DNA from 4 places in the Marinobacter sp. JSM 1782161 genome. Region 3 is predicted to be linked to each of the others. Evidence: riboswitches for the same ligand, from Rfam matches in the RefSeq annotation. Region 3 holds a riboswitch; each other region holds the start of a gene.
What was found. A riboswitch is a leader RNA that binds a small molecule or an ion and turns the genes downstream of it on or off. The one in region 3 is predicted to bind cobalamin.
Positions count from the first base shown of each region.

Region 1: it holds a riboswitch for cobalamin, as region 3 does, so the genes downstream of both, GQB00_RS18395 (ABC transporter substrate-binding protein) here and GQB00_RS03200 (CbtB domain-containing protein) in region 3, are expected to answer to the same signal.
Region 2: it holds a riboswitch for cobalamin, as region 3 does, so the genes downstream of both, GQB00_RS16595 (ribonucleoside-diphosphate reductase subunit alpha) here and GQB00_RS03200 (CbtB domain-containing protein) in region 3, are expected to answer to the same signal.
Region 4: it holds a riboswitch for cobalamin, as region 3 does, so the genes downstream of both, GQB00_RS19835 (TonB-dependent receptor domain-containing protein) here and GQB00_RS03200 (CbtB domain-containing protein) in region 3, are expected to answer to the same signal.

Region 1 is NZ_WSSA01000004.1:431,627-436,451, reverse strand. Features, by position in the region: gene GQB00_RS18405 (putative bifunctional diguanylate cyclase/phosphodiesterase) at 1-1,200, opposite strand, end outside; gene GQB00_RS18400 (heme NO-binding domain-containing protein) at 1,193-1,756, opposite strand; cobalamin riboswitch at 1,942-2,156, shown strand; gene GQB00_RS18395 (ABC transporter substrate-binding protein) at 2,308-3,378, shown strand; gene GQB00_RS18390 (FecCD family ABC transporter permease) at 3,375-4,442, shown strand; gene GQB00_RS18385 (ABC transporter ATP-binding protein) at 4,439-4,825, shown strand, end outside.
Region 2 is NZ_WSSA01000004.1:39,188-44,012, forward strand. Features, by position in the region: gene GQB00_RS16590 (ribonucleotide-diphosphate reductase subunit beta) at 1-176, opposite strand, end outside; gene GQB00_RS16595 (ribonucleoside-diphosphate reductase subunit alpha) at 369-3,128, opposite strand; cobalamin riboswitch at 3,267-3,447, opposite strand; gene GQB00_RS16600 (DUF3047 domain-containing protein) at 3,575-4,288, shown strand; gene GQB00_RS16605 (universal stress protein) at 4,336-4,825, opposite strand, start outside.
Region 3 is NZ_WSSA01000002.1:725,967-730,791, forward strand. Features, by position in the region: gene GQB00_RS21785 (vWA domain-containing protein) at 1-56, opposite strand, end outside; partial or broken gene GQB00_RS21790 (ATP-binding protein) at 45-1,043, opposite strand; gene GQB00_RS03195 (CbtA family protein) at 1,024-1,809, opposite strand; gene GQB00_RS03200 (CbtB domain-containing protein) at 1,906-2,091, opposite strand; cobalamin riboswitch at 2,123-2,332, opposite strand; gene bluB (5,6-dimethylbenzimidazole synthase) at 2,380-3,096, opposite strand; gene GQB00_RS03210 (cobyric acid synthase) at 3,093-4,568, opposite strand; gene cobD (threonine-phosphate decarboxylase CobD) at 4,565-4,825, opposite strand, start outside.
Region 4 is NZ_WSSA01000005.1:143,759-148,583, reverse strand. Features, by position in the region: gene GQB00_RS19850 (FecCD family ABC transporter permease) at 1-224, shown strand, start outside; gene GQB00_RS19845 (ABC transporter ATP-binding protein) at 224-1,018, shown strand; gene GQB00_RS19840 (hypothetical protein) at 1,041-1,403, opposite strand; cobalamin riboswitch at 1,711-1,902, shown strand; gene GQB00_RS19835 (TonB-dependent receptor domain-containing protein) at 2,030-3,823, shown strand; gene polA (DNA polymerase I) at 3,844-4,825, opposite strand, start outside.

The sequences.
Region 1 (4,825 bases), on a different contig from region 3:
GAAGCCGGTGATCCGCCCGTCGTACAGGTTGACCAGCGGCTGCAGAAACGGCTCGACCCAGCCCAGCCGCAGAGCGTTGCGCAGCAGTTGTTCGGTTTCCAGGCGCTCCAGGTTCTCGCGACTCATGTCGTCCTGGTAGCGCAGGCAGTGCCCGGTGCCCTGCTGCCGGGCCTTGCGCATCAGGGTCCGCAAGGCCTGCAGCACGGCCGCGGCGGAGTCCAGATGGGTCTCGCGCACCGCCATGGTGCCGACCACCGCCGACAGCCAGACGCTGCGCTCACCGATGGAGAAGATGCGGTCGAAACGCGCCAGTATCTGGCGGGCACGCTCTTCCAGGGACTCCCGGCGCGGTCCGCGCAGCAGGATCGCCGTGGAGCTGTCGGACAGCGTGGCGATCAGCTCGCCGTCGCGGACGCATTGCTCCAGGCGCCGGCGCAGCTCAGCCGTCAACAGTTCGTTCTCCCTGCGACTCAGCGTCTCCCGCACCAGCGCATGGTTGGGCAGGGCGATGGCCAGGATATCGATGTCCGCGCCGTCGGCCTGCCGCAGACGGTCGGCCAGTGTGGTTTCCAGGTAATGGACGTTGGCCAGGCCGGTGCCGGGGTTGATGAACTTCTGCCGGGTGATGTCCGCCTGGGTGCCGGAGATCATGCGCGCCGTACCGGTGGCCGGATCGTGGTCGCAGATCCCCCGCGCGACAACCCAGCGGTAACCGCCGCGACCGTTGGCCAGGCGGTACTCGGCCCGAAATCGGGGTATCAGGCCGTTGATGTGGTCGTGCAGTTGCTGGCGCACCCCGGACACGTCCGCCGGATGGATCATGTCGAGCCAGTGGGAGGGCGCGAACGAGGTGCCCAGATCGGTGCGACCGCACATCGCCAGCCAGCGTTGCGAGACCTGCAAGCGCTCTTCCTCAAGATTCCACTCCCAGACGCCGTCGTTGGCCCCTTCGATCACCAGGTTCAGGCGCCGCGTGCGCTCCGCCACGCGCTGCTCCAGATCCGACTTCACGCGTTCCAGCTCGGCGAGGTTGCGGCGCACCGACTCCAGCACGAAGTTGGACAGCACCGACAGTTTCTGGATATCCAGGTCGTCGGAAGCCGAGTGGACGTGAAAGTCGAAGCGGCCGTCCACCGCCTGGCACAACTGGTCGGCAATGGCGTTGATCTCGTCGCGCAGGCGCTTTTCGGCGTCAGTCACCGGCGGCCTCCACCTGCAGGCAGAAACGGCACGCGGCGTCGCCGCGCTTGCGGCAGCGTTCCACCACGAACTGGCCGGTTTCGCCATACTCCTGCAACAAGCGCCGGAACAGCGCTTCATAGAGCCCGCACAGGCGATTCGGGGAACCGTAGGTGACCAGCAGGCGATCGCCCTGCTCCCGCACCGAAAACTTGTCCCGCACCCGGTCGCGCTCGTCTTCGTCGCGCAGGCCGGCGGCGAGGGTGGCGTGCACGGCCGGTTGGCGTTTGAGGAAATCCCGCGCCGAACCGGACACCTGATAGAAAATGGGGAACATGCGCCGGGAGATGTTGATGAAATAGTCGGCGTAGAGCGCCCAGAGGGTCTCTTCGTCCAGCTGGAAATGGCTTTGGGCCGCCCGGATCAGACGCAGGCACTGCCCGTCGTCGTAGTCGGTGTCGATCCGGAAATCCTGGCCCGGGGCCAGTTCCGCCTTGGCCCGGACCTCTGCCAAGGCCTCCGGTCCGCCTTCGCTTTCCACCAGTTCCAGTAAGACTTTCTGGATCAATCCAATCATGCCTATCGATACTCTACCGTGCCGGGGCCGGGCAACGTCGGGTGGTTCCGGCCAGGCCTCCAGTCTAGGCCAACCTCCGGACCGATGCAGGGCCACTTTATAAGGTTTTACACTCACCTTTCGCCGCCACGACGGGCCGGAGCGCGTATTCAAGAGCGTCCCGACTTGCTCCGGCCCGCCAAGCTGTTTATGCTCCACTCGTCGGTTTCCTTCGGGAAGCACGGAGCATCGCAAGACGCTCCCGACCAGGGAATTCGCCGCGGCCCCGCCGCGAAACGAAACTGCCCCCGCAACTGTAGGCGGCGAGCCACGCCCATCCGCGCCACTGGGAAACCCCGGGAAGGCCGGGCGCAGCCACGACCCGTCAGTCAGGAGACCTGCCGACACGACGTTCACCCATCCGGGCGGGGTGCCCCGGGGTTCAGGAAGGACGATTCCCATCTCAGCGATCTGCCAGCCGACCCGACGCGTTTCCATCCCCCCGATTGCAACCTCAGCTAACTGTTATGTTATAACATAACCATATAGCGACAACGGAGATCGGGACTGACATGACTTCCCCTCAATCAGCAGGCCATCAAAACAGCCGTTTTCAACGGGCCGCAGACGCGACTCGACCGCTGCGCGGCTTACTTCTGGCGATAGCGGCCCTCTACACGCCGCTTGCAGCGGCCACCGACTACCCATTGACCCTGACCAACTGCGGCCGTGACATCGAATTCGACGCCGCCCCGCAGAGCACCGTCACCATCGGCCAGTCCGCCACCGAGATGCTCTACTCGCTGGGGCTGGGCAACAAAGTGTCCGCCACGTCGGTGTGGTTCAACCCGGTGCTGCCGGAATACAGGGCCCTCAACGACCAGATAGAGCGCATCGCCGACAACGACCCCAGCTTCGAAGCCGTGGTCAATCACAAGCCGGACCTGGTGGCGGTCCAGTACGAGTGGCACGTTGGCCCCACCGGCATCGTCGCCACCCGCGACCAGTTCCACGACCTGGGCATCAACACCTACATCCTGCCGGCGGACTGCGACACCAAGGACAACTCCACCGGCGGTGACGGCACCCGCGTCGCCGCGTTTTCAACGGATTCCGTCTACAAGGGGATCCACGAACTGGCGACCATCTACGACGTGGAAAACGCCGGCGACGAGCTGGTGGCCGACCTCAAAGCCCGCGAGAGCAAGGCCGTCGCGCGCGCCCGCGACCTGGATCTGCCGGACGACCTGTCCGCCGTGTTCTGGTTCTCCTCCGCCGACCTGGAAATCGATCCCTACGTCGCCGGCCGCCTGGGCGCACCGGGCTACATGATGGACAAGCTGGGCATCCGCAACGTGATCGAGTCCGATGAGGAATGGCCCACCGTGGGCTGGGAGTCCATCGCCAAGGCCGACCCGGACATCATCGTCGTCGCCCGCATGGACCGTCGCCGCTTCCCCGCCGACGACGTGGAAAAGAAACTGGAGTTCCTGCGCACCGATCCCGTCGCCAGCCAGATGACCGCCGTCAAGGAAGGCCGCATCGTGCAGATGGATGCCCACGCCATGAGCGCCACCCTGCGCACCATCTTTGGCCTGGAAGCGCTGTCTGAATCCCTGGCGGAGATGACCTTCAACCGATGATCCGCGCCCTCGCGACGATCTGGCCACTGACGGCACCGCGCCTGCACTGGTTCTGGCTGGCGCCGACGGTACTGCTGACCGCGCTGGTCGCCGGTACCGCCATCGGCGAGACCCGGATTCCCATCGAGACCATCCTCAAGGTGCTCGCCAACCACCTGTGGGGAGCGGGCTACGCCGTGGACCGGATCGATGCCGGCATCATCTGGAGCTACCGGCTCAGCCGCGCCATCGTCGCCGCCTGCTGTGGCTCCGGCCTGGCGCTGGCCGGGGTGGTGCTGCAGGCGCTGCTGCGTAACGCCCTCGCCGACCCGTTCCTGATGGGCATCTCCGCCGGCGCTTCCACCGGCGCCGTGGCGGTCACGGTGATCGGCGTTGGCGCCGGAGCTGTCACCCTATCGGCGGGTGCCTTCGCCGGCGCCACCCTGGCGTTCGGGCTGGTGGTGATGCTGGCCCGGGCAGCCAGCGGAGGCAACGGCGGACGCGGCATCCAGACCGCCGGCGCCATTATCCTGGCGGGCATTGCCGGCTCCCAGCTGTTCAACGCCCTGACGGCTTTCATCATCGCCAAATCCGCCAACGCCGAGCAGGCCCGGGGCATCATGTTCTGGCTGCTGGGCAACCTGTCCGGCGTGCGCTGGGAGGACGTCACCCTGGCGGTCCCCACCGCCCTGGCCGGCCTGCTGGTGTGCCTGTGGCACATGCGCGCGCTGGACGCCTTCACCTTCGGCGCCGACAGCGCCGCCTCACTGGGCATCGCCGTGCGCCGGGTGCGCGGGCTGCTGATCGGCATCACGGCGCTGGTGACGGCGGTGATGGTGTCCATGGTCGGCGCCATCGGCTTCGTGGGGCTGGTGATTCCCCACGCCATGCGCTTCATCGTCGGCAGCCGTCACGCCCGGCTGGTACCCGCCTCGGCCCTGGCCGGCGCGGTGTTCCTGATCGGCTCGGACATCCTGTCGCGCATCCTGGTGCCCGGTCAGGTGCTGCCCATCGGCGTCATCACCTCGCTGATCGGCGCGCCGGCGTTTGCCCTGATCCTGATCCGGGGGAGCGGAACGCGATGAAGCTGTGTGCCGAACACCTCGACTGGACCGTCCACGGCCGCAAGCTGGTGGATAACGTCAACCTGAGCATCGAGCCGGGGGAAACCTTCGGTCTGGTGGGGCCGAACGGGTCGGGCAAGACCACCCTGCTGCGCCTGCTGGCCGGCCTGCGCAAGCCCCGCGCCGGCATGGTCCGGCTGGACGGTCGCCCCATGGCGCGGCTGCGCCAGCGTGACATCGCCCAGTCCGTCGCCCTGGTGGAACAGCAGGCGGATACCGGTGAGCGGCTCAGCGTGCGCCAGGCGGTGGAACTGGGGCGCACGCCGTTCCTGTCGCCGCTGCGGCCCTGGTCGGACGCCGACGAACGCATCGTCAACCGCGCCCTGGACGACGTGGAAATGCGT
Region 2 (4,825 bases), on a different contig from region 3:
TTCTTGTTGGCGTTCATGAAGTATTCCCAGGCCCAGGGATACTTGAACGGGGCGAGCTGGTTGATGTCGGTCTCGCCATTGATCACGCGCTTATCGTCGACGTTGACCGGCGCCGGGCCTTCGCCCGGAGTTCGGGATTGTTTTTGCGTCTTGGGTTCGTCGTCCCAGTCCAGCATGGTTGTTCCTCTTTGGAAATCCGTGAGTTCGGTGCGGGACATGGGCAGCCCTGTGGGCTGCTCCGAAGCTGAAGCATCGGCTACATTTTTCATCGAACTCGAGTATGTAGCAGACGCTTCAGCTTCTGAGGCGCCGCAAGGTGCCCATGGTTTAGGGGACGGATTTAAATCCGTCCCCCTTCTAGCAGCCCGCTACTGACAGGCCTCGCAATCCGGCTCGTCGATGGTGCACACCTTCGGCGCCGGGGCGGCCACCGGCGTACTTTTCTCTGCGCCGGTCGCGCCCAGCGAGCGCAGGTAGTAGGTGGTCTTCAGACCGCGTTCCCACGCCAGTTGATAGAGTTCGTCCAGCTTGCGACCGGACGGCTCGGCCATGTACAGGTTCAGGCTCTGGGCCTGGTCCAGCCATTTCTGGCGGCGCGCGGCGGCTTCCACCAGCCAGCGGGCGTCCATCTCGAAGGCGGTGGCGTAGCGGGCCTTGATCGCCTGCGGAATGCGGTCGATCTGTTGTACCGATCCGTCGTAATACTTCAGGTCGTTGACCATCACGTTGTCCCATAGCCCTTCGGCTTTCAGGTCCGCCACCAGCGAAGGATTGATCACCGTGAACTCGCCGGACAGGTTCGATTTGACGAACAGGTTCTGGTACGCCGGTTCGATGGACTGGCTAACGCCGACGATGTTGGAGATGGTCGCGGTCGGCGCGATGGCCATGACGTTGGAGTTGCGGATGCCATGCTCGGCGATCAGTTTGCGCACCGGCTCCCAGTCCAGGCGCGTCTCGGTGTTGACGCTCAGGTCGCCCTCGCGACGCGCTTCCTTGAGGTTGTTCAACGAATCGATGGGCAGGATGCCCTGCGACCAGAGCGAGCCCTCGTAGCTTTCATAGGCGCCACGCTCCTTCGCCAGCAGGGCGGAGGTCCGCAGGGCGAAGTAGCTGATCTGCTCCATGGCCAGGTCGGCGAATTCCACCGCTTCCGGACTGGCGTAGGCGTGGCCCAGGCGGTAAAGCGCGTCCTGAAAGCCCATGATGCCCATGCCCACCGGACGGTGGCGCAGGTTGGATTGGCGCGCCTGAGGCACGGCGTAGAAGTTGATGTCGATGACGTTGTCGAGCATCCGAACCGCCGTGTTAACGGTCTTCTCCAGGCGCAGCACGTCCAGCTCGCCGTTGTCGATGTGGGCCGCCAGGTTGATCGAGCCCAGGTTGCACACGGCGATCTCGTCGGCGCTGGTGTTCAGGGTGATCTCGGTGCACAGGTTGGAGGAGTGGACCACGCCCCTGTGCTGCTGCGGCGAACGCAGGTTGCAGGGATCCTTGAAGGTGATCCAGGGGTGACCGGTCTCGAACAGCACAGTCAGCATCTTGCGCCAGAGCTGCTTGGCGGAAATCTTCTTGGATAGCTTGATCTCGCCGCGCTCGGCCATCGCCTCGTATTCTTCATAGCGGGTGCGGAATTCGTTGCCGTAAAGGTCGTGCAGGTCGCCCACGTCGCTCGGCGAGAACAGCGTCCAGTCGGCATCGGCGCGCATGCGCTCGATCAGCAGGTCCGGCACCCAGTTGGCGGTGTTCATGTCGTGGGTGCGGCGACGCTCGTCGCCGGTGTTCTTGCGCAGTTCCAGGAACTCCTCGATGTCCAGGTGCCAGCTTTCCAGGTAAGCGCAGACCGCGCCCTTGCGCTTGCCGCCCTGGTTGACCGCCACGGCGGTGTCGTTGACCACTTTCAGGAACGGCACGACGCCCTGGCTGCGGCCGTTGGTGCCCTTGATGTGGGAGCCCAGCGAACGCACCGGCGTCCAGTCGTTGCCCAGGCCGCCGGCCCACTTGGACAGCAGCGCGTTGTCCTTGATGGCGCCGTAGATGCCTTCCAGGTCGTCGGACACAGTGGTCAGGTAGCAGGAGGACAGCTGCGAGTGCCGGGTGCCACTGTTGAACAGCGTCGGCGTGGAAGCCATGTAGTCGAACGACGACAGCAGATCGTAGAACTCGATGGCGCGGGCGTTGCGGTCGTCCTCGCGCAAAGCCAGGCCCATGGCGACACGCATGAAGAAGACCTGCGGCAGCTCCAGGCGCTGGTCCTCGAAATGGACGAAGTAGCGGTCGTACAGGGTCTGCAGGCCGAGGAAGCCGAACTGCCGGTCGCGCTCGGGTTTGATTTCAGCGCCCAGGCGCTCCAGGTCGAACTCGCCCAGGGCCGGGTCCAGCAGCTCACGCTCGATCCCGAAACCGATGAAACTGGACAGCGCCTGTGGATAAACCTCGGCCAGGGTCTGATCGAGCGGCAGGGACAGGGCCTGACCGGCCTCCAGACGCAGCTGTTCCAGCAGCAGGCGGGCGGTGACGGCACTGTAGTCCGGCTCCTGCTCGATGCGCCCGCGGGCGGTCATGACCAGGGCGTTGAGCACGTCTTTCTCGGGAATGCCGTCGTAGAGGTTGCGCACGGCGTCTTCCACCACGCTTTCGGCGTCCACCGCGTCCAGTCCGGCGCAGGCCTGCTCCACCTGATGTTTCATCAGGCCCACGTCCAGCGGCACGGTCTGGCCGTTGGCCAGGGAGACCGTCAGGGTGGGATGGGCTTCCACCGGCGCCTGGGTGGCACGTTCCTGGGCGTGGGCTTCGCGGTACAGCACGTAGGCCCGGGCCACCTTCTGTTCCTCGGCCCGCATCAGGGCCAGTTCCACCTGATCCTGAATGTCTTCGATGTGCACGGTGCCGCCAGCCTGCAGGCGCCGGCTCAGGGCCTGGATGACCTGACGGCTGACGCGGCGGACGCTGTCGTGGATACGGGCAGAACCGGCGGCTTTCTCGCCTTCCACGGCGAGGAACGCCTTGGTGATGGCGACACTGATCTTGCTGGCATCGAAATCGACCAACTGGCCGTTTCGCTTGATGACTCGGAGGGCCAGGGTCTGTTCCTGGGCATCGGTTGGGGCTGCTGCAGCGCTGGACATGACGGTTCTCCTGGGTACGCGTTGTCAAAAGTCTTACCTTCGCGTACGCAGGACGGCAGGCCTCCACGGGGGTGTGGAGTCGGATTGCCGTTTGCTGCTCACCCTGAGTCGCGAAGGTGCAGTCGCGTGGTCCCATTGGTGGGGCCACACCTCCCTGGCAGGTCTTCGGACTCAGGGGTCTGAACCGTTCCGGTTCGCCTCGCGTAACGACTTCCCAGCAGATGCCAGTGTCATCGTGTCACGCTCGTGCCCCAATACCGCTGCGCGTCAGTTCCGGATTCTCACCGGATTCCCGGACACCAGAGGTTGTGGATAACGGCGCTGTGCAGCCGGGAGCGCCTTACGACTCCCGGTTGGCAGTGCGCTGGTTAACGATAAACCACTAGATCTGGTGTCTAACCAAGGATAAGAGCACTATATAGATGAAGCCTGACAGGAACAAGCCAATGTTGATACGAATGGCCACATCCCTACTGGTGGCGGCGCTGGCGCTGCAGAGCGTTCCGGCCACCGCCGAGTCGCTGACGCCCTTCTCCACCCTGCAGACCCTGGACGACGGCTGGACCCCGCTGACCTTCCCCGATATCGATACCCACACCCGCTACCGACTGGTCGACGACCAGGGTACCCAAGTGCTGCGCGCGGACACCGACGGCGGCGCCTCGGGACTGATTCACCGGGTCGACATCGAGCCCGGTGAAAAGCTGGTGCTGCACTGGCGCTGGAAAGTGGACGGCGTTTACGCAAAGGGGGACGCACGCCGCAAGGACGGTGACGACTATCCCGCCCGGATCTACGTGGCGTTTGCCTTCGAACCGGACAAGGCGGGGTTTTTCGAGCGGGCCAAACGCAAAGCGGTGGAGCTGGTTCACGGCGACGCCCTGCCCGGCAGCGCGCTCAACTACATCTGGGCCAACCGCCTGCCCCGGGGCGAATCCGTGCCCAACCCGTTCAGTGAGGAAACACGAATGATCGCGGTGCAGAGCGGATCGGACCATGCGGGACAGTGGATGGAGGAGAGCCGGGATCTGGTGGCGGACTACCGCGCCGCCTTCGGCGAGGATCCGCCGCGCATAACCGGCATTGCCGTGATGACGGACGGCGACAATACCGGCTCGGCCGCCACCGCCTACTACGGGGACATCCGGCTCTCACGCTGACAGGATAGACGCCGGCATGAGAAGCCAACGGCGCAAGCAAGCACTTACTATCGAAGGATGATCAGCGGCGTTTCGCTGGTCTTGAGCATGCTGGTGGTGGTGCTGCCCACCAGGAACTGACGGATGCGGGAATGGCCGTAGGCGCCCATCACCATCAGGTCGATGCCCTGCTCTTCCTGGTAGGCGTGCAGGGTTTTTTCCACGTCTCCAGCCCGCACCGCCACCTCCACCGAGCAACCGGCCGCTTCCAGCTTCTGCGCGGCGGCGTCCAGGGCCGCACGGCGTTCATCGGTCTCGTCGCCAACCATCACCAGATGCAGCGGAACCTTGCGGAAGATCGGGCTGTTGGCCAGCAGATCCACGCCTTTCTGCATGGTCTCGCTGGCGTCGAAGGCGAGCATGGCGCTGCGCGGCTCGCGATACTCATCCGGCACCAACAGCATGGGCCGGTGCAGGGTACGGATCACGGTTTCCAGCTGGCTGCCGATGTGAACATCGCGATCGGTGCTGCTCTCCCCGTGCAGCCCCATCACCAGC
Region 3 (4,825 bases):
GGGATCTCTGGCACGGCCCACTCCGTCGCAACGGTTTGCTGCGCCTGGGGCGGCATGGCGCCCCACTGCCCCTGCCCCCGGTTCTCGCCAGAACCGGCACTGCCCTGTCCGCCTTCGGTATCCGGGCCGGACGAGCGATTGCCGGACGGTGGCGTCGGCGGCTCGTCCGGCGGTGTGGTGCGTCGATGCGCCAGGACCCAGGGTTCCACCGCATCGAGATCCTCGCGTTCGACCCGATCCATGCCCCGCCAGGCGGCATGGGCCTGGGCGGCGCGATGCCAGGTCACATCCGCGCGCAGGCCTTCCACGCCGGCCGCCTCGCAGCGTTGGGCGATGTACTCATACGCGGCATGATCGAGCGACACGGACGGCAACCGATCCCGGGCCGCGGCCAGGCGATCGCCGAGCTGGGCCTGCTGCGACCGGAATTCGGCACAGAAGGCGTCCGGATCCCGCTCGAACGCCTCGCGCTGCTGAACGATGGCGATGCGGTCGGTCACCGGAATGGTGCCTTGCATCTCGACGCACAGCCCGAATCGGTCGAGCAGTTGCGGGCGCAATTCGCCCTCGTCCGGGTTCATGGTGCCGATCAGGGCGAACCGGGCCGCGTGGCTGTGGCTGATGCCATCCCGCTCCACCACGTTGATGCCGCGTGCAGCCGCATCCAACAGCAGGTCCACCAGGGCGTCCGGCAGCAGGTTCACTTCGTCGACGTACAGCACGCCGCCGTCCGCCCGGGCCAGCAAGCCCGGTTCGAAAGCCACGTCCTGATCCGCCAGCACGCGTTTCAGGTCGAGGCTGCCGATCAGGCGATCCTCGCTGGTACCCAGAGGCATGTTCACGAATGGCGGACGAACCCCTTCGCTCGATGGCGGCAGGATGTCGGCCAGGGCCCGGGCCAGGGTCGATTTGGCGCTGCCTCGGGGACCGCTGATCAAAACGCCACCGACTCGAGGGTTGATGGCGTTCAGCAGCAACGCTGTCTTGAGATCGTCCTGGCCGACAACGGCCGAGAACGGAAACTCAGGCAGGAACTTGTTCATGATGGATGCGACCTGTCCGTGACAGGTAATTGAGGGTAACCGCGCACAGCACGCCAATCAGGAGCCAGAACGCCAGATTGGAGAGGCCGGTTGCCCAGATGAATTGATGGTGGAGCTCGTTCAACGCTGTGACGGCGTCCGGATCGGGATGCGAGAACATCGGGCCCTCGTGGGTGGGCACGAAAAAGTGCGTCACCAGCAACAACGGCACACCCAGGATGCGCTGCCAGCCGCCGGCCAGGAAGAGGATACCGAGTCCGGCGACGGTCAGCAGTACCGTGGCAACCCACCAAAGCTGGCGCGATTCCAGGGCGGCGGCACTGGCACCCGGCACTTCCGGCGGCAGCCCAAGCGACGGGGCCATGAACACGGCGACAAAGCCGAGCGCCCCCAGCAGGAGCCCGCGACTGGCGTTGGGCGTCATGCGGCCGCGTTCACGCAGCTGATTCATGACCACCAGCAGCAGCGCGGCGAAACCGATACCGGCGCAGATGTTGGAAACCGCCGAGTAGAACGTGCGCTCGAAGCCGTCGGCCGGGGCCCACTCGTCACCGCCGTGGTGGTGATGGTCGCCCGCTTGGCCGTGCTCGTGAGTATGGCCGGCCGCCTCATGCGGATGGGCGCTTTCCGGCTCGGCCGGTTCGCTGACCTCGTACTGTTCGGCCGCGAGAATGATCGGTGTGACGCCAAAGGATTGAAACGCGGTCATGGCCAGACCGGCGACAACGCCAATAACGCAGGCGCTGAGTATCAATGAGCGGAACATGGATTTCCCTCCAGCAGGAAATAGAACGGTCGTTGTGCCAACGCCGGGCGCTGCGGAAGACTATCCATGAACGGATAGCCTACGATCGGACAGCGCTCAGTGGCAGGGGAAAACGAACGTGTGCCGGGTATCGTGCGCGGCGTTGTGGGCCGCGCTCATCGGCAGGAAGCCAACGGCGTAAAGGATCAACGCGCCGAAGACCGCAACAGCGCCCTGCTGGACGGCCGATGAAACCCGGGAACCGGAAACCGATTCGCTGGAGGATGAGGAAAACGCAGACATATCAACTCCTTGGTGCCCGCCGCACCACTGGTGGATAGCAGGAATGACAGGCCGGTCTTCGGGCTTAAAACGGGGCGCCTTTTCGAGCGCCATCATCTGCACCTTCCCGGCGTTGGCCAGTGGCATGTTGCAGACTACGCGTTTATTACCGATGCGGGGGCAGCGATGGAATGGGCCTGAGGCCGCACCATACTTCCCGATTATCCCCTGTGGCAGGGGCACCCGTCTTCGAGGTGGATATCGTAATTCAACGCCCCGGCGGGCGCAATGTGGGACCGCCGGACCGCCCTATTTTCGGGGTGTTCTGTGGGCCAGCCAGTCGGCCAACGGGTGGCCATCCGGCAACGCTTTTTGCCAGCCGTCGTGATGCACCAGCTGCTCCAGAGGCAGACGCGAACGCCAGCCCCTGGCCTGCAGCTCGGGCTGCTCGAGAAACTCGCTCACATACCCCACACACAGATACGCCAGCGGATAGACGTTCTCAGGCAACGCCAGCACCTCGGCCAACCGCTCCTGGTCGAGGATGCTGACCCAGCCGACGCCGATGCCTTCGGCACGGGCCGCCAGCCACAGGTTCTGCACCGCCAGGCAAGTGCTGAACAGGTCGGTTTCGACGATGCTGTTGCGCCCCAGCACCTTGGGGCCGCCGCGGCTGCGATCGCAGGTGATGCAGAGGTTGAGCGGGCTGTCGAGGATGCCCTGCAGTTTGAGGCTGCGGTAGGTGCCCTGGCGTTCGCCCTCGTAATTGTCAGCGGCCCGCTGGTTCTCCTGCTCGAAGTTCTCCAGCACCCGGCGACGTACCTCGGTGCTTTCGATCACCAGGAAATCCCAGGGCTGCATAAAACCCACGGACGGCGCGTGGTGGGCCGCTTCGATGAGCCGCCCAAGCACCCCGGGCGGTATCGGATCGGGCAGAAACTGGGAGCGAACATCGCGACGCTCAAAAATGGCGCGATACAGCCCCTGGCGCTCGGCGTCGGTGAAGTCGTTGGCGGAATCGGTCATTCGGTTTCCTTCGGCAGACCCAGCCAGTGCCGGAGTCTCTCAGTGTCCAGTTGCTGGTCGAGATGGTCGGCGAGGCGATCGAGCTGGGCAAGCCGGTGCTGCTGGTAATCCACCGCCGCGGCCTCACCGCGCAGCCCCCAGGCGGCCAGCAGGGCGTCGCAGGCCTCAGGCCGGTCGAACAGCCCGTGCACGTAGGTGCCCATGATCTGGCCATCGTCGCTGACGGCGCCATCGGGGCGACCGCCCAGGTTGAGAATCGGGCGTTCCAGCGCGGCGCCGGTGGTCACGCCGTTGTGCATTTCATAGCCGGTCAGCGGGGCCATATCGTCCCCGCCCGGCAGCCGCAGCTCGCCCGCTACCTCGCGCAGCTGTTTGCCGGCCACCATCCGGGTGTTCAGCGGCAGCAGGCCCAGCCCTTCGCTGTTGCCCGGCTCCCCTTCCAGGCCGTCGGGGTCGGCAACCCACTCGCCCAGCATCTGGAAGCCGCCGCAGATGCCGAACACATGCCCGCCGTAGCGCAGATGCCGGCGGATCGCCCCGGGCCAGCCCCGCGCTTTCAGCCAGGCCAGGTCGGAGCGCGTACTTTTGCTGCCGGGCAGGATGATCACGTCCGCCGGCGGGATGGCTTCGCCCTCCCCGACGAAGCTCAGGTCCACGCCCGGGTGCAGGCGCAGCGGGTCGAAATCGTTGTGATTGCTCATGCGCGGCAGACGTGGAATCACCACCCTGAGCTGGCCGTTGCCGGCAACGGAGGTCAGGTTAACGCTGTCCTCGGCGTCCAGCAGCAGACCGCTCAGGTGCGACAGCACACCCACCACCGGCTTGCCGGTCCGCTCTTCGAGCCACTCCAGGCCGGACGTGAGCAGGCCCGGATCGCCCCGGAACCGGTTGATCACGAATCCCGCAATGCGGTCTCGTTCGCTCTCAGACACCAGCTCCAGCGTGCCCACCAATTGCGCGAATACGCCGCCGCGTTCGATATCCCCCACCAGGAGGACCGGGCAATTCGCCGCTTCGGCGAACCCCATATTGGCAATATCGTTGGCGCGCAGGTTGATTTCCGCCGGGCTGCCGGCGCCTTCGGCGATGATCACATCGTAGCGCGCGGACAGGTCACGCCAGGCCGCCATCACTGACTTGGCCGCTTCGGCCTTGTAAGCGAGGTAATCCAAAGCATCCATGTTGCCGTGAACCTGGCCGCGCAGGATCACTTGGGCACCGCAGTCGGTCTGCGGTTTGAGCAGGACCGGGTTCATGTCGCTGTGAGGCTCCAGGCCACAAGCCAGGGCCTGCAATGCGGTGGAGCGGCCGATTTCGCCGCCGTCGCGGGTCACCGCGCTGTTGAGGGCCATGTTCTGGGGCTTGAACGGGGCGACCGAGACGCCCTGTCGCGCCAGCCAGCGGCAAAGCGCCGCCACAACCGTGCTCTTGCCGGCGTCGGACGTGGTACCCTGCACCATCAATGTGGTCATCGTGCCGTGTTCCTGACTCTTTCGGATTGGATTTCCTGCAGCGCCTGCTGCAGCCGGCGCCAGTCGGATTCGGTTGCAGGCAGGCCAAAACGCAGCGCGGCCGGCTTGGTGAACCGGCGCACGTAGACACCTCGCTGGGCAAGCGCATCCGCCCAGGCGTCGGCCGCGATCGTTGGCGCGTACTGGAACAGCGCCGTTCCCTGAACAACCGGGAAGCCGTGCCGGGCCAGCATGGCCGCCAGACGCTGACTGTCCGC
Region 4 (4,825 bases), on a different contig from region 3:
GGTTCGTCGGGCTGGTGGTGCCACACCTGATGCGGCAGTGGCTGGGGGCCGGTCACCGCGCGTTGGCCCCGGCCAGCCTGTTGGCCGGGGGTGCCTTGCTGATGCTGGCCGATACGGCTGCCCGCTCGCTGATAGCGCCACGGCAGCTGCCGGTCGGTGTGTTGACGGCGGCGGTTGGCGTGCCGCTTTTCCTCTACCTGCTGCAACGCCGGGGGACCCGCTGATGCCCTCCTTGCAGTTGGACGGCCTGACTTTTGGTCGTGGCGACCGTGCCCTGGCGGAGCCGCTTGATCTGCAGGCCGAAGGCGGCGAAGTCTGGGCCATCCTGGGGGAGAACGGTGTCGGCAAATCCTCGCTGCTGCTGACTCTGGCTGGTCTGCTGCCGGTGTTGGCGGGACGGGTGTTTGTCGATGGCGTGGACATCCGGCGCTGCCCGCGCAAAGTGCTGGCGCGTCGCGTTGGCCTGTTGCTGCAGCAGTCGCCGATGGATTTTCCGTTTACCGTAACCGAAGCCGTCGGGGCCGGCCGTTACGCGCACCGACCGGGCTGGCAGGCGCTGGGAGCGAATGATCAGGTCATCATCCGCCGGGCGTTGGCGAGCTGTGGGCTGGAAGGTCTGGCGGAGGCTCGGGTCGACCGCCTGTCCGGCGGCGAACAGCGCCGGGTGGCCATGGCAACCCTGCTGACCCAGGCCCCCGGCGTCCTGTTGCTGGACGAGCCGGTGAATCATCTGGATCTGCGCCACCAGGCGGAACTGATGGCAACCCTGTGTGCGCTGGCGCGGGAGCAGCGGCGGTTAGTGGTCATGACCGTTCACGACATCAACCTGGCGGCACGCTACGCCGACCGGGTCCTGTTACTGTATCCCGACGGTCACCACGATGCCGGTTCGGCGTCTGAAATGCTGTCGTCGGAGCGCCTGCAGCGGGTCTACAGCTATCCGGTCGAGCGGGTCGGCGAGGGCGGGGACAGCTTCTGGCGGCCCGCGCCGCGATGGACTCCCGACCCGGTGGATTGAACGCGCCGTCGGCGTGCCGCGATCAGGCGGGCACTTCCATTTTGCGGCCCCGGTAGGTGATGGTGCGGGTCTTGCTGCTGCTGGCCGGTTCCTCTTTCTTGGCCGCCGCGGCCGGCTCCGCCAACTCCTGGCCGCGGTAATTGCGCGGCTTGTCGTCGTCCTGCTTGGCAAGATCCGGAACCTGTTTCTTGAGCTCTTCCCAGGCGTTGTTCAGGTGGCTGGAGCGGGATTGCCTGGCGTAGGACGCCAACTGGTCCTCCAGGTCGTTGTCGGTCAGGTGAAGCTTAACGCCGAATTCCGCCAGGATCAGTCGGCGGCACTGGTGGACGAGTTTGAGGAGTCCGCGATCCAGTAGCCAACTGCGTTCTGCTGCTAGCGTCGTCATTGTCGTACCTCATTTCAAAGCGCTCTTGCGTCTGGACGGTCCCGAGCCTGTGGGGGATCAGAGCGTGCGCGTTATCGACCCTGAATATTAAGCTAAAAATGTGCCTATCGTTAAAATCCTGAAATAAAAGGCGAAAACGTCAGCTTTGCATGGAATTACGCACCGCCATGACGCATCACGGGTTCGGCCTGCACCGTTGTGGTGAGTTCGGCGGGCGTGCAGGGGAATGAGAAAATCCGGGAAAATGCGTTGACCCGGTGGGCCAGTCCTCCTAAAGTCCCGGCAAGTTCGGTGACGCGTGCGTCACCGGCGTCAATTGGCAGGCGGTGCTCGCACGGCGAGTGAAACGGGAAACTGGTGCAAACCCAGTGCTGCCCCCGCAACGGTAAATTCCTCTGCAGCAGCAAGGCCACTGGACCTCCGGTCCGGGAAGGCGCTGCCGGCCCCGATCCCGGGGAAGGAATGAGCCCGGAGACCGGCCACCTGCTTCCCGGCAGGGATCTCTCTGATCCTGGCCGGTGCATGCGGTGCTGCGGAGGGCTTCACCGGTGGTTGCCCATCCCGTAACCGCGCGTCCTCCGTCCACCGGCTTCGACTGAACCGGATGCGAACCCAGGACGCCCTCTGTGAACAAGCCCTTTTCCCTGGCCGCCGGCCTGATGACCGGCTGTCTTGCCGCCCCGCTCAACGCGGACATTCTCAATCCCCTTGTGGTGACCGCGACCCGGACCGCGCAAACGGCCGACGAGGTGAACGCCTCGGTGACGGTCATCAGCCGGCAGGACATCCAGCGCAGCACGGCCAGCAGCATCGAGGACCTGTTGCGCGGTGTTCCCGGCGTGACCGTGTCCCAGAGTGGTGGTGCCGGCAAGCAGTCCAGCGTGTTCATGCGGGGTTCGAATTCCGATCACGTGCTGGTGCTGGTGGACGGCCTGAAAGTCGGCGGTGCAACGGCGGGCACGGCCCAGTTGGAAAACATTCCCCTGGCGCTGGTGGATCGCATCGAAGTGGTGCGTGGTCCGCGCTCCAGCCTCTACGGCTCGGAGGCCATCGGTGGGGTGATCCAGATATTCACGCGCCGGGGCACGCCGGAGCCGGAAGCCATTTCGGAGGTGAGCGCCGGTACCGAGGGCTCCTCGCGCCTGACCCAGCACTTCTCGGGCCGCACCGGCGATACGGCCTACAGCCTGTCGGCGTCGATGTATGAGACCGATGGTGTGGATTCCCAGCCGGTCAGCAATCAGCGCGATGACGACGGTTTCGAGAGCCAGTCGTTCAGCGCCAGCGTGGATCAGCGGGTGAATGATCGCCTGTCGCTCGGCCTCAACGCGATGCACGCCCAGGGCGAGAACGATTACGACAGCGTTTTCGGTACAGCCGATCAGCGCTACTGGAACGAGTTCGTGCAGCAGTCCGGGCGGGTTTTCGCCGATTTCGCCGCCAGCGACGATGTCACCTTGCACGCCCAGATCGGCTACGGGCGCGAGGACAACGACAACTTTATCGACCAGTCGGATTACTTTGACTATGAAACCCGGCGCCGCCAGTACCTGGTCCAGTCCGATGCCTACCTCACTGGCCACCAGCTGCTGACCGTGGGCGTCGAGCGGGTTGAAGAGCGTGTGGAGGCCTCGACGGCCTACACGGAAGACGCTCGCTACAACAATGCGGTGTTTGGTCAGTGGCAGACCGTCGATCAGCCGCTGCATGTGGAGACGTCGCTGCGCTACGACAACAACCAGGCCTACGGCGACGAGACCACCGGGGCGGTATCGGTAGGCTACCAGCTGACGCCCGCGCTCAAGCCCTACGTCAGCTACGGCACCGGCTTCAAGGCGCCCAACTTCAACGATCTGTATTCGCCGTTTGGCGCCAACCCGGACCTGGACGCGGAAACCTCGGAAACCTACGAAGTAGGGCTCAAGGGCAGTGTCGGACGTCTGTCCTATGAGTGGGCGGCCTATCGCACCAACTTCGATGACCTGATCCAGCTGGACGCCTTGTTCATTCCCTACAACACGGAGTCGGCGACGGCGGAAGGTACGGAACTGAGCGTCATCTACCGGGGCGGTGACTGGCGGCTGGAAATGGGCGCCGGCTATACCCGCGCCACCGATGACGACACCGGCGATGCCCTGGCCCGGCGACCCAAGTGGAACGGGCGCCTGGCGGGAACAAAAACGTTCGGGCCGCTGGAAGCGAGCCTGGAATGGCTGGGGCGGACGGATTCGGTGGATACGGCGGCGGACAGCGACATTCCCGGTTATGGGATGACCAACCTGACGCTGGCCTATGCCGCGACCGACCGCCTCGACCTGACGCTCAAGGGGCGCAACTTGCTCGATCAGGAGGCGGTCACCGTGGCCGGATACTCTGGCCAGCAACGGGCGTTGCTGGCCTCCCTGCGCTACCGCTACTGAACGCAGCCGGGGCGAGGTCGCTAGTGCGCCTCGTCCCAGTTGTCGCCGACACCGGCTTCCACCAGCAGCGGCACCTTGAGGTCGGCGGCGGCTGACATGCGATCGGTGAGGCCCTTGATGACGTCGTCCAGGGCCGACTCCTTCACTTCCAGGATCAATTCGTCGTGGACCTGCATGACCATGCGGGCGTCCCTGGCGTGCTGGTCCAGCAGCCAGTTCTCCACCGTCACCATCGCCTTCTTGATGATGTCCGCCGCGGTGCCCTGCATGGGCGCGTTGATTGCGGTGCGCTCGGCGGCCTGCTGCATCTGTTTGTTCTTGGCGTTGATCTCTGGCAGGTACAGGCGACGGCCGAACAGGGTTTCCACGTAACCGTCGTCGTGGGCCTGCTTGCGGATGTCGTCCATGTACTGGCGAACACCGGGGTAGCGGTGGAAATAGAGGTCGATGTACTCCTGGGCGAGCTTGCGTTCCACGCCCAGCTGGCGCGACAGGCCGAAGGCGGACATGCCGTAGATCAGGCCAAAGTTGATGGCCTTGGCGCTGCGGCGCTGGTCGGACGTGACCTTGTCCACCGTGGTGTCGAAGACCTCGGCGGCGGTGGCCTTGTGGATGTCCTTGCCCTCGGCGAAAGCCTTGAGCAGCCCCTCGTCGCCGGACAGGTGCGCCATGATGCGCAGCTCGATCTGGGAATAGTCCGCCGCTACCAGCTTGTAGCCCTCCGGCGCGATGAACGCCTGGCGAATGCGCCGGCCCTCGTGGGTGCGGATGGGAATGTTCTGCAGGTTGGGTTCGGAGGACGACAGGCGCCCGGTGGCCGCCACCGCCTGGTGATAGGAGGTGTGCACGCGGTTGTCCCGGGCGCTGATCATCTCCGGCAGGCGATCGGTGTAGGTGGACTTGAGCTTGCTCAGGCTGCGGTGCTCCAGGATCAGGTGCGGCAGCTTGTAGTCGTGGGCCAGTTCCTGCAGCACCGGCTCGGCGGTGGACGGTGCGCCCTTG